2 regions of the Streptomyces rubradiris genome follow, and region 2 is predicted to be linked to the other one. Evidence: riboswitches for the same ligand, from Rfam matches in the RefSeq annotation. Region 2 holds a riboswitch; the other holds the start of a gene.
The links. Region 2 has a riboswitch for S-adenosylmethionine ahead of thrC (threonine synthase). Riboswitches for the same ligand answer to the same signal wherever they lie in the genome.

Region 1 (5,886 bases), on a different contig from region 2:
ACTTCGAGGAGCCCGTCGGTCCTGCTTTCTGGGAGCGCGGATGAGTACTGCACCGAACGAAACCCCTCGACCCGGCGCGGCCGGCCGCCCCCGCGGGAAGGCGCCGGCCGGCGAGCGCCTCGCCGACTGGGCCGACGGACGGCTGGGGCTGTACGCCCTGGCCAAGGCCAACATGCGCAAGATCTTCCCCGACCACTGGTCGTTCATGCTGGGCGAGATCTGCCTCTACTCGTTTCTGATCATCATCCTGACGGGTGTCTACCTGACGCTGTTCTTCCACCCGTCGATGAACGAGGTGGAGTACCACGGCGGCTACGTCCCGCTCCAGGGACAGCTGATGTCCGAGGCGTTCCGCTCGACTCTGCACATCTCCTTCGACGTGCGCGGCGGCCTGCTCATGCGGCAGATCCACCACTGGGGCGCGGTCGTGTTCATCGCCGGGATGTTCGTGCACATGATGCGCGTGTTCTTCTCCGGCGCGTTCCGCAAGCCGCGCGAGCTGAACTGGCTGTTCGGCTTCCTGCTGTTCGTCCTCGGCATGTTCACCGGCTTCACCGGCTACTCGCTCCCGGACGACCTGCTCTCCGGCACCGGTGTCCGCTTCATGGAGGGCGCGATCCTGTCCGTGCCGATCGTCGGCACGTACCTGTCGTTCTTCCTCTTCGGCGGCGAGTTCCCCGGCCAGGACTTCGTGGCCCGGTTCTACACCATCCACATCCTGCTGCTGCCGGGCATCATGCTGGGTCTCGTGGTGGCCCATCTGATCCTGGTCTTCTACCACAAGCACACCCAGTTCGCGGGTCCCGGCAAGACCGAGAAGAACGTCGTCGGCATGCCGCTGCTGCCGGTCTACATGGCCAAGGCCGGAGGCTTCTTCTTCCTGGTCTTCGGCGTCCTCGCGGCCCTGTCCGCCGTCGCCCAGATCAACCCGATCTGGGCCATGGGCCCTTACCGCCCCGACCACGTCTCCACCGGCGCCCAGCCCGACTGGTACATGGGCATGGCCGAGGGCCTCATCCGCGCCATGCCGGGCTGGGAGATCGACTTCTTGGGGCACACCCTCGTCCTGGGCGTGTTCATCCCGCTGCTCGTGTTCGGCCTGATCCTCGTGGCCATCGCGGTCTACCCGTTCATCGAGTCCTGGATCACCGGCGACAAGCGCGAGCACCACATCCTGGACCGCCCGCGCAACGCCGCCACCCGCACCGCGTTCGGCGTCGCCTGGCTGACCGTGTACTTCGTGATGCTGATCGGCGGCGGCAACGACATCGTCGCCACCCACTTCCACCTGTCGATCAACGCCGTCACCTGGTTCGTCCGGATCGCCTACTTCGTCGGCCCGGTCATCGCCTTCATCGTCACCAAGCGGATCTGCCTGGGCCTGCAGCGCCGGGACCGCGACAAGGTGCTGCACGGCCGCGAGACCGGCATCGTCAAGCGGCTCCCGCACGGCGAGTACATCGAGGTGCACGAGCCGCTCAGCCAGGAGCAGCTGCACACCCTCACCTCGCACAAGCAGTACACGCCGGCCGAGATCGGCCCGACGGTCGACGAGAACGGCGTCGAGCGCAAGGTCCCGGCCTCGGAGAAGCTGCGCGTGAAGCTGTCCCACGCCTACTACGGCGAGGACAGCCAGATCCCCAAGCCGACCGTCGACGAGTACAAGGAGATCGCGAGCGGCCACGGCCACCACTGATCCCCGGCCGGTCCCCGGCGCGCCGAGGGGCCCCGTCCGCGACCCGGACGGGGCCCCTCGGCGCGCCTGCGGCTGGATAGGGTGGTGTACGACGAGCAGGCATCTTGGACAAGGAGCGGCTGATGAGCGCTGTGACCCCCGCTGGAGGCGACACCGCGGCGGGCCGCTCCTGGCCCGCCCTGCTGAACGGCCTGCTGGAGGGCCGGGACCTCGCCGCGGACGACACCGCCTGGGCGATGGACAAGATCATGCGCGGCGAGGCGACCGACGCGCAGATCGCCGGGTTCGCGGTGGCCCTGCGGGCGAAGGGACAGACGGTCCAGGAGATCACCGGCCTGGTCCGCGCCATGTACCGGCACGCGAACGTGATCGAGGTGCCCGGCCGCACCGTCGACATCGTCGGCACCGGTGGCGACGGGGCCAAGACGGTGAACATCTCCACGATGGCCTCGCTCGTCGTCGCCGGCACGGGCGCGAAGGTCGTCAAGCACGGCAACCGGGCCGCGTCCTCGGCATCCGGCTCCTCCGACGTGCTGGAGAAGCTCGGGGTCAACCTCGACCTGACGCCCCGCCGGGTGGCCGAGGTCGCGGAGGAGGCCGGCATCACCTTCTGCTTCGCCGTGAAGTTCCACCCCGCGCTGCGCCACGTCGGCGCCGCGCGCGGCCAGTTGGGCATCCGGACGGTGTTCAACCTGCTCGGCCCGCTGACCAACCCGGCGCAGGTGAGGGCCCAGGCGATCGGCGTGGCCGTCGCCCGCGAGGCGCCGATCGTCGCGGGCGTGCTCGCCGAACGCGGCAACTCCTCGCTGGTCTTCCGCGGTGACGACGGGCTGGACGAACTGACCACGACCGCCACCTCCCGGGTGTGGGTGGTGCGCGACGGCAAGGTCACCGAGGAGTCCTTCGACCCCCGGGACGTCGGCATCGACCTGGTCCCGGTGGAGGCCCTGCGCGGCGGCGACCCGGCCCACAACGCGGAGGTCGCCCGCAGGCTGCTGGACGGCGAGCGGGGTGCCGTACGGGACGCCGTGGAGCTGAACGCGGCGGCGGCGCTGGTGGCGCTGGACCCGACGGACGAGCCGCTCGCCGACCAGATCCGCGCGGGGCTCGCGAAGGCCGCCGAGTCCATCGACTCCGGGGCGGCCCGGCGGGCGCTGGAGCGCTGGGTGGCCGCCAGCAACGCCTGACCGGCCCGGCAGGGCGGGCCGTCCCGCGATCCGGACACCGGGTTGCGGGACGGCGATCACTTCACGTACGTTCCTCTACCAGGTCATGAGTGACAGTCATGAGGCCCCGGCCGACTGTCCGGCAACCCTCCGTCCGTGGCGGGGTGCCCCGGGTGAAGACCAGGCCGTGGACAGCAAGGTCCACGGCAAGCGCGGATCCCTCGTGCCACCAGGGATCCTGGTCGTCGAGGAGTCTTCCGTGAGCAAGCGAATGCGTTAGGGCCGCAGAGCCCCGCCTCCGCACACCCTTTCCCTTTTCTCTCGCTTTCCTTCAGCTTTCCTCGTATTCCGTCACGGGAGTCCGCCATGTCCGTCTCCACCGCTGCCGCCGACCAGTCGCTTTGCACCCCTCTGCCCGTTCTGGGGCGGGATGTCACCGTCCCGCTGGTCACCGGCGGGGAGGTCACCTACGCGGCCCTCGACTACGCGGCCAGCGCCCCCGCCCTCCAGCGCGTCTGGGACGACGTCGCCGCCTACGCCCCGTACTACGGCAGCGTCCACCGCGGGGCCGGCTACCTCTCCCAGCTCTCCACCGACCTGTTCGAGAACGCCCGCAGGACGGTCGCGGAGTTCCTCGGCTGCCGGGCCGGCGACCAGGTCGTCTTCACCCGCTCGACCACCGACTCCCTGAACCTGCTGGCCCGGGCGATCCCGGCCGGCTGCCAGGTCTTCGTGTTCGAGACCGAGCACCACGCCTCCCTGCTGCCCTGGCAGCACGCGCACGTCACCTACCTCGACGCCCCGCGCACCCCCGGCCAGGCCGTCGAGATCCTGGAGCGGGCCCTGGCCGACCGCGACCCGTACGGCCCCGCCCTGGTCTGTGTCACCGGCGCCTCCAACGTCACCGGCGAGCTGTGGCCGGTGCGCGAACTGGCCGCCGCCGCGCACGCCCACGGCGCCCGGATCGTCCTGGACGCCGCCCAGCTCGCTCCGCACCACCCGGTGTCCGTCACCGACCTCGACGTCGACTGGATCGCCTTCTCCGGCCACAAGCTGTACGCCCCCTTCGGCTCCGGTGTGCTGGCCGGCCGCGCCGACTGGCTCCAGGCGGCCGAGCCCTACCTCGCGGGCGGCGGCGCCAGCCGCCGGGTGACCCGGCGCGAGGACGGCGGGGTGGCCGTCGAGTGGCACGAGACCGCGGCCCGCCACGAGGCCGGCTCCCCGAACGTCATCGGCGCCTACGCCATCGCCGCCGCCTGCAAGGCCCTCACCGAGGCCGGCTGGGACACCCTGGTCGCCCGTGAACAGCACCTGATCGCCAAGGTCCGCGCGGGCCTGGCCGAGGTGCCCGAGGTGCGCGTGCTGTCCCTGTTCGGCGACGACGCCCCGCGCGTCGGCGTCCTCTCCTTCGTCGTCGACGGCTGGAACAGCTCCCACTTCGCCGCCGCGCTCTCCGCCGAGTACGGCATCGGCGTCCGCGACGGCCTCTTCTGCGCCCACCCGCTGGTGCGCACCCTGCTCGGCAGCGACCCGCAGACCCAGGGCGAGTGCGGCGCCCCCGAGGCGGCCCCCGGCGAGAAGTCCCTCAACGCCATCCGCGTCAGCTTCGGCGCGGGCACCCCCGACGAGCACGTGGACCGCTTCGTGAACGCCGTCAGGGAACTGGTCCGGGACGGCGCGAAGTGGCAGTACCGCACGGAGGAGGGCCGCTGCGTACCGGCGGTGTGAGCGGCGCCCGGCGGCCGGGCGGGCGCGTAGGACGCGGCGGATGCCCGCGGGCACGGACACGCGGGCCGTCGCCCTCGTGGGCACCACCCTGTTCGCGGGCCGGGCCGCCGACGGCTCCCGGGCCCGCGGCCTGCCGCGGCGGCACCGGCGGTGGCGGTGCGGCGGTGCGGCGGTGCGGCGCCGGTCTAGCTGTCCAGGCCGATCGCGAACGCGGCTTCCAGGTCGTGCTGGGAGTAGGTGCGGAACGCGACGTGCGTGTCCGTGCCCTGCACGCCGGGGATCTTGCTGATGCGGCCGGGGATGACCTCGGCGAGGTCCTCGTGCCGGGCGACCCGGACCATGGCGATCAGGTCGTAGGTGCCGGTGACCGAGAAGACCTCGCTCACGTTCTCCAGCGCGGCGATCCGTTCGGCGATCTCGGGGATCCGGTCCACGCTGGTCTTGATCAGGACGATCGCGGTGATCACGGTTGTCTCTCTCCCTCGGTGACCGGAGCCGGTGCGTCCTTCACTCTAGTCGCCCGCCCGTCACCCGCCGCTGTGCCCTTCGCGCCCTTCCTCCTGCCGTAGCGCACCCACGCGTAGCCGAAGCCCAGGCCGAAACCCACCAGGTGGGCGAGGTAGGCCACCCCGGGCCCGTCGGGCGCGCGCTCGGCCGCCAGCCACTGCAGGGCCGCCCAGCAGGGCAGCACGACCCAGGCCGGGAAGCGCAGCGGCAGGAAGAACAGGAACGGCAGCAGACTGGTCACCCGCGCACGGGGGAACAGGTACAGGAAGGCTCCGAGGACCGCCGAGACCGCACCGGAGGCGCCGACCAGCGACTCTCCGGAGGCGGCGTTGGCCACCGCGTAGCCGAGCAGGGCGCCGCAGCCGCAGCCGACGTAGAAGAGGGCGAACTCCACCCGGCCCATCCGTTCCTCGGTCATCGCTCCGAAGACGAAGAGGAAGAGCATGTTGCCGAGCAGGTGCACCCAGCTGCCGTGCACGAACAGCGCGGTGGCCGGGGTGAGCGCGGCCCCGGCCGGCCCGTCGAACAGCTCGGCCGGGACCACCCCCCAGCGCCGGAAGTACGCCCGCTGCGCGGCGAGCAGCGCGTCCCCGGTGCCGTACCCCGGGACCAGCCCGGAGGCCGGGCCGAGGGCGAAGAGCACACAGCACAGGGCGATGAGGCCGTATGTCACCGGCGCCGGGGTGTCCCGGACCGCTCTGAGGGTCCTGCCGGCCGCCGTGCTCCTGGAGCTGATCATGACTACAGAGCATGACGTAACGGGACGCAAGCTGACAGACCGCCTCGCCG
Region 2 (5,886 bases):
GATGGTGGTCTCGTCCTTGGTGATGACGACCTTGCGGGCGCGGCCCAGGAGGTCCAGGGTCGCGTTCTCCAGCTTGAGGCCGACCTCCTCGGAGATGACCTCGCCGCCCGTGAGGATGGCGATGTCGCCGAGCATGGCCTTGCGGCGGTCGCCGAAGCCCGGGGCCTTGACGGCGACGGACTTGAAGGTGCCGCGGATCTTGTTGACGACCAGGGTCGACAGGGCCTCGCCCTCGACGTCCTCGGCGATGATCAGCAGCGGCTTGCCCGACTGCATGACCTTCTCCAGCAGCGGGAGCAGGTCCTTCACCGCGGAGATCTTGGAGTTGGCGATGAGGATGTACGGGTCCTCGAGCACCGCCTCCATGCGCTCCATGTCGGTCGCGAAGTAGGCGGAGATGTAGCCCTTGTCGAAGCGCATGCCCTCGGTGAGCTCCAGCTCAAGACCGAAGGTGTTGGACTCCTCGACGGTGATGACGCCTTCCTTGCCGACCTTGTCCATGGCCTCGGCGATCAGCTCGCCGATCTGGGTGTCGGCGGCGGAGATGGACGCGGTGGAGGCGATCTGCTCCTTGGTCTCGACGTCCTTCGCCTGCTCCAGCAGGGCGGCGGAGACGGCCTCGACGGCCTTCTCGATACCGCGCTTCAGGGCCATCGGGTTGGCGCCGGCGGCGACGTTGCGCAGGCCCTCCTTGACCAGGGCCTGGGCGAGCACGGTCGCGGTGGTCGTACCGTCACCGGCGACGTCGTCCGTCTTCTTGGCGACTTCCTTGACCAGCTCGGCGCCGATCTTCTCGTACGGGTCCTCGAGCTCGATCTCCTTGGCGATGGAGACACCGTCGTTGGTGATCGTGGGCGCGCCCCACTTCTTCTCGAGGACGACGTTGCGGCCCTTGGGGCCGAGCGTCACCTTCACGGCGTCCGCGAGCTGGTTCATGCCGCGCTCGAGGCCGCGCCGCGCCTCCTCGTCGAACGCGATGATCTTGGCCATGTGAAGTGGTCCCTCCAGGACTGGGGGTGATTCCTTCGGACCGCGCCCGCGCCCGCGACGGACGGCTCGCCGGCCTCGTGGTTCCTTGCCCCACCCGGCCCGCGGGCCTCACCGACCCGGTCCTTCACTGTCACTCTCACCTTCAGAGTGCTAACGCAATGATTAGCACTCGGCATGGTCGAGTGCAAGCGCCCGGCCGGGTGGAGAGGTGCCCGTCAGCCGCCCGCGAACGCCGGAACCGGGACCCGGCTGCGGCACGGCGAAGGGCCCGCACCCTCTGCGAGGTGCGGGCCCTTCACACGAAACATTCAGGCGGTGACGCGAACCATGTCGGCCTGCGGACCCTTCTGGCCCTGCGAGATCTCGAACTCGACCCGCTGGCCCTCTTCCAGGGTGCGGTAGCCGTCCATCTGAATCGCGCTGTAGTGGACGAAGACGTCCGCACCACCGTCGACCGCGATGAAGCCGTACCCCTTCTCCGCGTTGAACCACTTGACGGTGCCCTGAGCCATGCCTAACTCCCCTATTACTGGCCCTTGCACAGATCCACACTTCGCGGACCCGGGTCAGACCTCACCCCCCAACTGGTCGGGGGCGTGCGCCGGAACGCGTCGACCGCGGCCGAATGTATCTGTCCAACTGCCGTCTGCAACAGGTCAATCGGACGAGAATTCTGGACGTCGGAGATCTGGAATATGGCGAGAATTCGCCAGAATTCAGGGCAAGTCGGGCCCCATAAAAGCCACAAAAGCCGCGCGGAACCCGCACAACTTGGCTGTTTCTCATCGGGCGCACGGCATGATCGCAGGGCTCGCGGCCACCCGGCCGCGACCGTGTTCCCCAACTCTACCGCGTTCAATCACGCAGAATTGCCCCCTCCGTTTCTCTCACGGAGGGGGCAATCGAGTGGACGGTCGGTGACCGGCCTCACCGTCGGTGCATGGTCAGCCGCCGGCGACCGCGGGGATGATCGAGATACCGGCGCCGTCGGGGGTCGCCGTGTCCAGGCCCTGCTCGAAGCGCACGTCGTCGTCGTTGACGTACACGTTGACGAACCGGCGCAGCTTGCCCTGGTCGTCCAGGACGCGGGCGGCGATCCCCGTGTGGTTCTTCTCCAGGTCCGCGATGACCTCGCCGAGCGTGCCGCCCTCGGCCGGGACCTCGGCCCGGCCGCCGGTGTAGGTACGCAGGATGGTGGGGATGCGAACGGTCACGCTCATGCGAGGCCAGCCTCTCGGAAGGAGTCCAGGGTCGGGCGGATGGTGGCGGTCAGGCCGGTCCCGGCGACCGCGTCCAGGGTCTTCAGGCCGTCACCGGTGTTGAGGACGACCGTGGTCTTGGCCGGGTCCAGCACGCCCTCCTGGAGCAGCTTGCGGGTCACGCCGACGGTCACGCCGCCCGCCGTCTCCGCGAAGATGCCCTCGGTGCGCGCCAGCAGCCGGATGGCGTCGACGATCTGCGCGTCCGTGACGTCCTCCACGGCACCGCCGGTGCGGCGGGCCACGTCCAGGACGTAGGGGCCGTCGGCCGGGTTGCCGATCGCCAGGGACTTGGCGATGGTGTCCGGCTTCTGCGGCCGTACGACGTCGTGGCCGGCCTTGAAGGCGGTGGAGACCGGGGAGCAGCCCTCGGCCTGGGCGCCGAAGATCTTGTACGGCCGGTCCTCGACCAGCCCGAGCTTGATCAGCTCCTGGAGACCCTTGTCGATCTTCGTGAGCTGGGAGCCGGAGGCGATCGGGATCACGATCTGGTCGGGCAGCCGCCAGCCGAGCTGCTCGCAGATCTCGTACGCCAGCGTCTTGGAGCCCTCGGCGTAGTACGGCCGCAGGTTGACGTTGACGAAGCCCCAGCCCTCGCCGGACGGGTCGCCGATCAGCTCGGAGCAGAAGCGGTTCACGTCGTCGTAGTTGCCCTCGATGCCGACGAGTTCACCGCCGTAGACCGCGGCCATGACGATCTTGCCCTGCTCCAGGTCGTGCGGGATGAACACGCAGGAGCGGAAGCCGGCCCGGGCGGCGGCGGCGCCGACGGCTCCGGCGAGGTTGCCGGTGGAGGAGCAGGACAGGGTGGTGAAGCCGAAGGCGCGGGCGGCCTCCAGGGCCTGGGCGACGACCCGGTCCTTGAAGGAGTGGGTCGGGTTGCCGGAGTCGTCCTTGACGTACAGGCCGCCGGTCACGCCCAGTTCGCGGGCGAGGTTGTCGGCCTTGACGAGTTTGGTCCAGCCGGGGTTGAGATTGGGCTTTTCGGCGACGTCGGCCGGGACCGGCAGCAGTGGGGCGTAGCGCCAGATGCTGGCGGGGCCGGCCTCGATGCGCCGGCGCAGTTCCTCGGTGTCGTAGGCGGAGAAGTCGTAGGCGATCTCCAGCGGGCCGAAGCACTCCTCGCAGGCGAAGACCGGTCCGAGGGGCACCCGGTGGCCGCATTCGCGACAGCTGAGGGCCGCTGCGGGACCGAGGTCCACGGTGGAGTCGCTGGAGGTTGCAACTGTCTGCACAGCCATGTGAGGCGAGGCCCTTTCTCCTCATCTTCCTCACGACGCATCTCGCCGTGAGACGGATTTGGCACCTTCCCTAGCCGGGAGCCTCGCTCGGAAGAAGACGAGAATCGGCTGGAGGGTTGCCGGGGCTTCATCGGGCCGTGTCCCTCTGCCCCTCTGGATGAGCTGTATGTGGTTGTCAACGCCGCTTGACCCCCCGACATGCGATGGTCATCGGCGTTGTTCAAGACTGTAACCGAAGGCCAGGACAGTTGAGATAGTCGTCCGAACCGCGAGATGCATCACACGGCGACGTGTGGTGGTGACAGTGAGGAGCCGCCGACCGTGCTGGAAGAAGTCGAGCGCTGGCTGGGCCGCCGCTCCTGGTCCGTGGCCGACCGCCCGCCGCACCAGGTGCTGGCCGCCAAGCAGCGCACGGGCCAGACGATCAGCGTCGTACTGCCCGCCCTCAACGAGGAGGAGACGGTCGGTGACATCGTCACCGTCATCCGCCGCGACCTCGTGGAGCAGATCCCGCTCGTCGACGAGGTCGTGGTCGTCGACTCCGGCTCCACCGATCGCACCTCCGAGGTCGCCGCGCGGGCCGGCGCCCGGGTCGTCCACCGCGACGAGATCCTGCCCCGCATCCCGGCCGTCCCCGGCAAGGGCGAGGTGCTGTGGCGCTCGCTGCTGGTGACCGGCGGGGACATCGTCTGCTTCATCGACGCGGACCTGCGGGAGTTCTCCTCCGACTTCGTGCTCGGCATCGTCGGGCCGCTGCTCACCGAGGCGGACGTGGACCTGGTCAAGGCGATGTACGACCGTCCGCTCGCGGGCTCCGCCGGGCAGGGCGGGCGGGTCACCGAGCTGATGGCCCGGCCGCTGCTGAACATGCACTGGCCGCAGCTGGCCGGTTTCGTGCAGCCGCTGGGCGGCGAGTACGCGGCCCGCCGCTCGCTGCTGGAGCAGCTGCCGTTCCCGGTGGGCTACGGCGTGGAGCTGGGCATGCTGGTGGACGCGCTACACCTGGTGGGCCTGGACGCGCTGGCCCAGGTCGACGTGGGGGTGCGCAAGCACCGGCACCAGGACGGTCAGGCCCTCGGCCGGATGGCCGCCGCGATCTACCGCACGGCCCAGCTCCGGCTGGCCCGGGGCCATCTGGTGCGGCCCGCGCTGACCCAGTTCGAGCGGGGCGAGGACGGCTTCGAGCCGCGTACCTACTCGGTGGACACCGAGGAGCGCCCGCCCATGGTGGAGATCGCGGAGTACGCGGAGCGGAAGGTGGCGTGAACGGTCGGTACACGGCCTGCTTCGCAGGTGGATCGCACGTTTGAGGGTTTACGGGCCGGGCTAGGTTGAGGCGTATGGCTTCCACGCGCACTGCTGTCGGCAAAGCTCGGGTTCTGGTCGCCTCCAACCGCGGCCCGGTCTCCTATCAGGTACGCGAGGACGGCTCGCTCGACGCCCGGCGGGGCGGCGGCGGGCTGGTCTCGGGGCTGTCCGCCATCGGGTCGGACGCGGACTCGGTGTGGGTGTGCGCCGCGCTGGGCGACGGCGACCGGGCGGCGGTGCGGCGCGCCGACGGCGGGCTGCTGCCGGTGGAGGAGACCGGCGGGCAGCGGGTGCGGATGCTCGACATCGACGCGTCCGTGCACGCCGAGGCGTACAACGGCATCGCCAACTCGGTGCTCTGGTTCGTCCACCACCTGCTGTACCAGACCCCGTTGGAACCGGTGTTCGACGCGGACTTCCGTCGCCAGTGGGCGTCGTACCAGACCTACAACCAGGCGTTCGCCGAGGCGCTGGCCGAGGAGGCGGCCGAGGGCGCGGCGGTGCTGATCCAGGACTACCACCTGGCGCTGGCTCCCCGGATGCTCCGCCGGCTGCGGCCGGACCTGCGCATCGGCCACTTCTCGCACACCCCGTGGGCCCCGCCGGACTACTTCCGGCTGCTGCCCGACGACATCGCGGCCGAGCTGCTCGGCGGCGTCCTGGGCGCGGACCGGGCGGGGTTCCTGACCCGGCGCTGGGCGGACGCCTTCACCGCCTGCTGCCATGAGGTGCTGGGGCCCGGCATCCCCTCCGGCACCGAGATCGGGGTGCACGGGCTGGGCGCGGACGGGGACTTCCTGCGCGAGCGGGCGCACCGGGCGGACGTGGCCGAGCGGATGGCGGCGCTGCGCGAGGAGATCGGCGAGGGCCGCCGCACGATCGTCCGGGTGGACCGCACCGAGCTGTCCAAGAACATCGTGCGCGGGCTGCTGGCGTACGAGCAGTTGCTCACCGACCGTCCCGAGTGGCGGGAGAAGGTCGTCCACGTGGCGTTCGCCTACCCCTCCCGCCAGGACCTGGCCGTGTACCGCGACTACACCGCCGAGGTGCGGCGGGTGGCGGACCGGATCAACGAGCGGTACGGCACG

Region 1: it holds a riboswitch for S-adenosylmethionine, as region 2 does, so the genes downstream of both, Srubr_RS08350 (aminotransferase class V-fold PLP-dependent enzyme) here and thrC (threonine synthase) in region 2, are expected to answer to the same signal.

The regions. Positions count from the first base shown of each region.
Region 1 is NZ_BNEA01000001.1:1,799,384-1,805,269, reverse strand. It holds gene qcrA (cytochrome bc1 complex Rieske iron-sulfur subunit) at 1-44, shown strand, start outside; gene qcrB (cytochrome bc1 complex cytochrome b subunit) at 41-1,696, shown strand; gene trpD (anthranilate phosphoribosyltransferase) at 1,819-2,883, shown strand; SAM riboswitch class IV at 2,965-3,081, shown strand; gene Srubr_RS08350 (aminotransferase class V-fold PLP-dependent enzyme) at 3,229-4,590, shown strand; gene Srubr_RS08345 (Lrp/AsnC family transcriptional regulator) at 4,776-5,057, opposite strand; gene Srubr_RS08340 (rhomboid family intramembrane serine protease) at 5,054-5,836, opposite strand.
Region 2 is NZ_BNEA01000015.1:4,531,532-4,537,417, reverse strand. It holds gene groL (chaperonin GroEL) at 1-990, opposite strand, end outside; gene Srubr_RS33440 (cold-shock protein) at 1,299-1,502, opposite strand; gene Srubr_RS33435 (MoaD/ThiS family protein) at 1,935-2,210, opposite strand; gene thrC (threonine synthase) at 2,207-3,490, opposite strand; SAM riboswitch class I at 3,509-3,654, opposite strand; gene Srubr_RS33425 (glucosyl-3-phosphoglycerate synthase) at 3,812-4,756, shown strand; gene Srubr_RS33420 (alpha,alpha-trehalose-phosphate synthase (UDP-forming)) at 4,831-5,886, shown strand, end outside.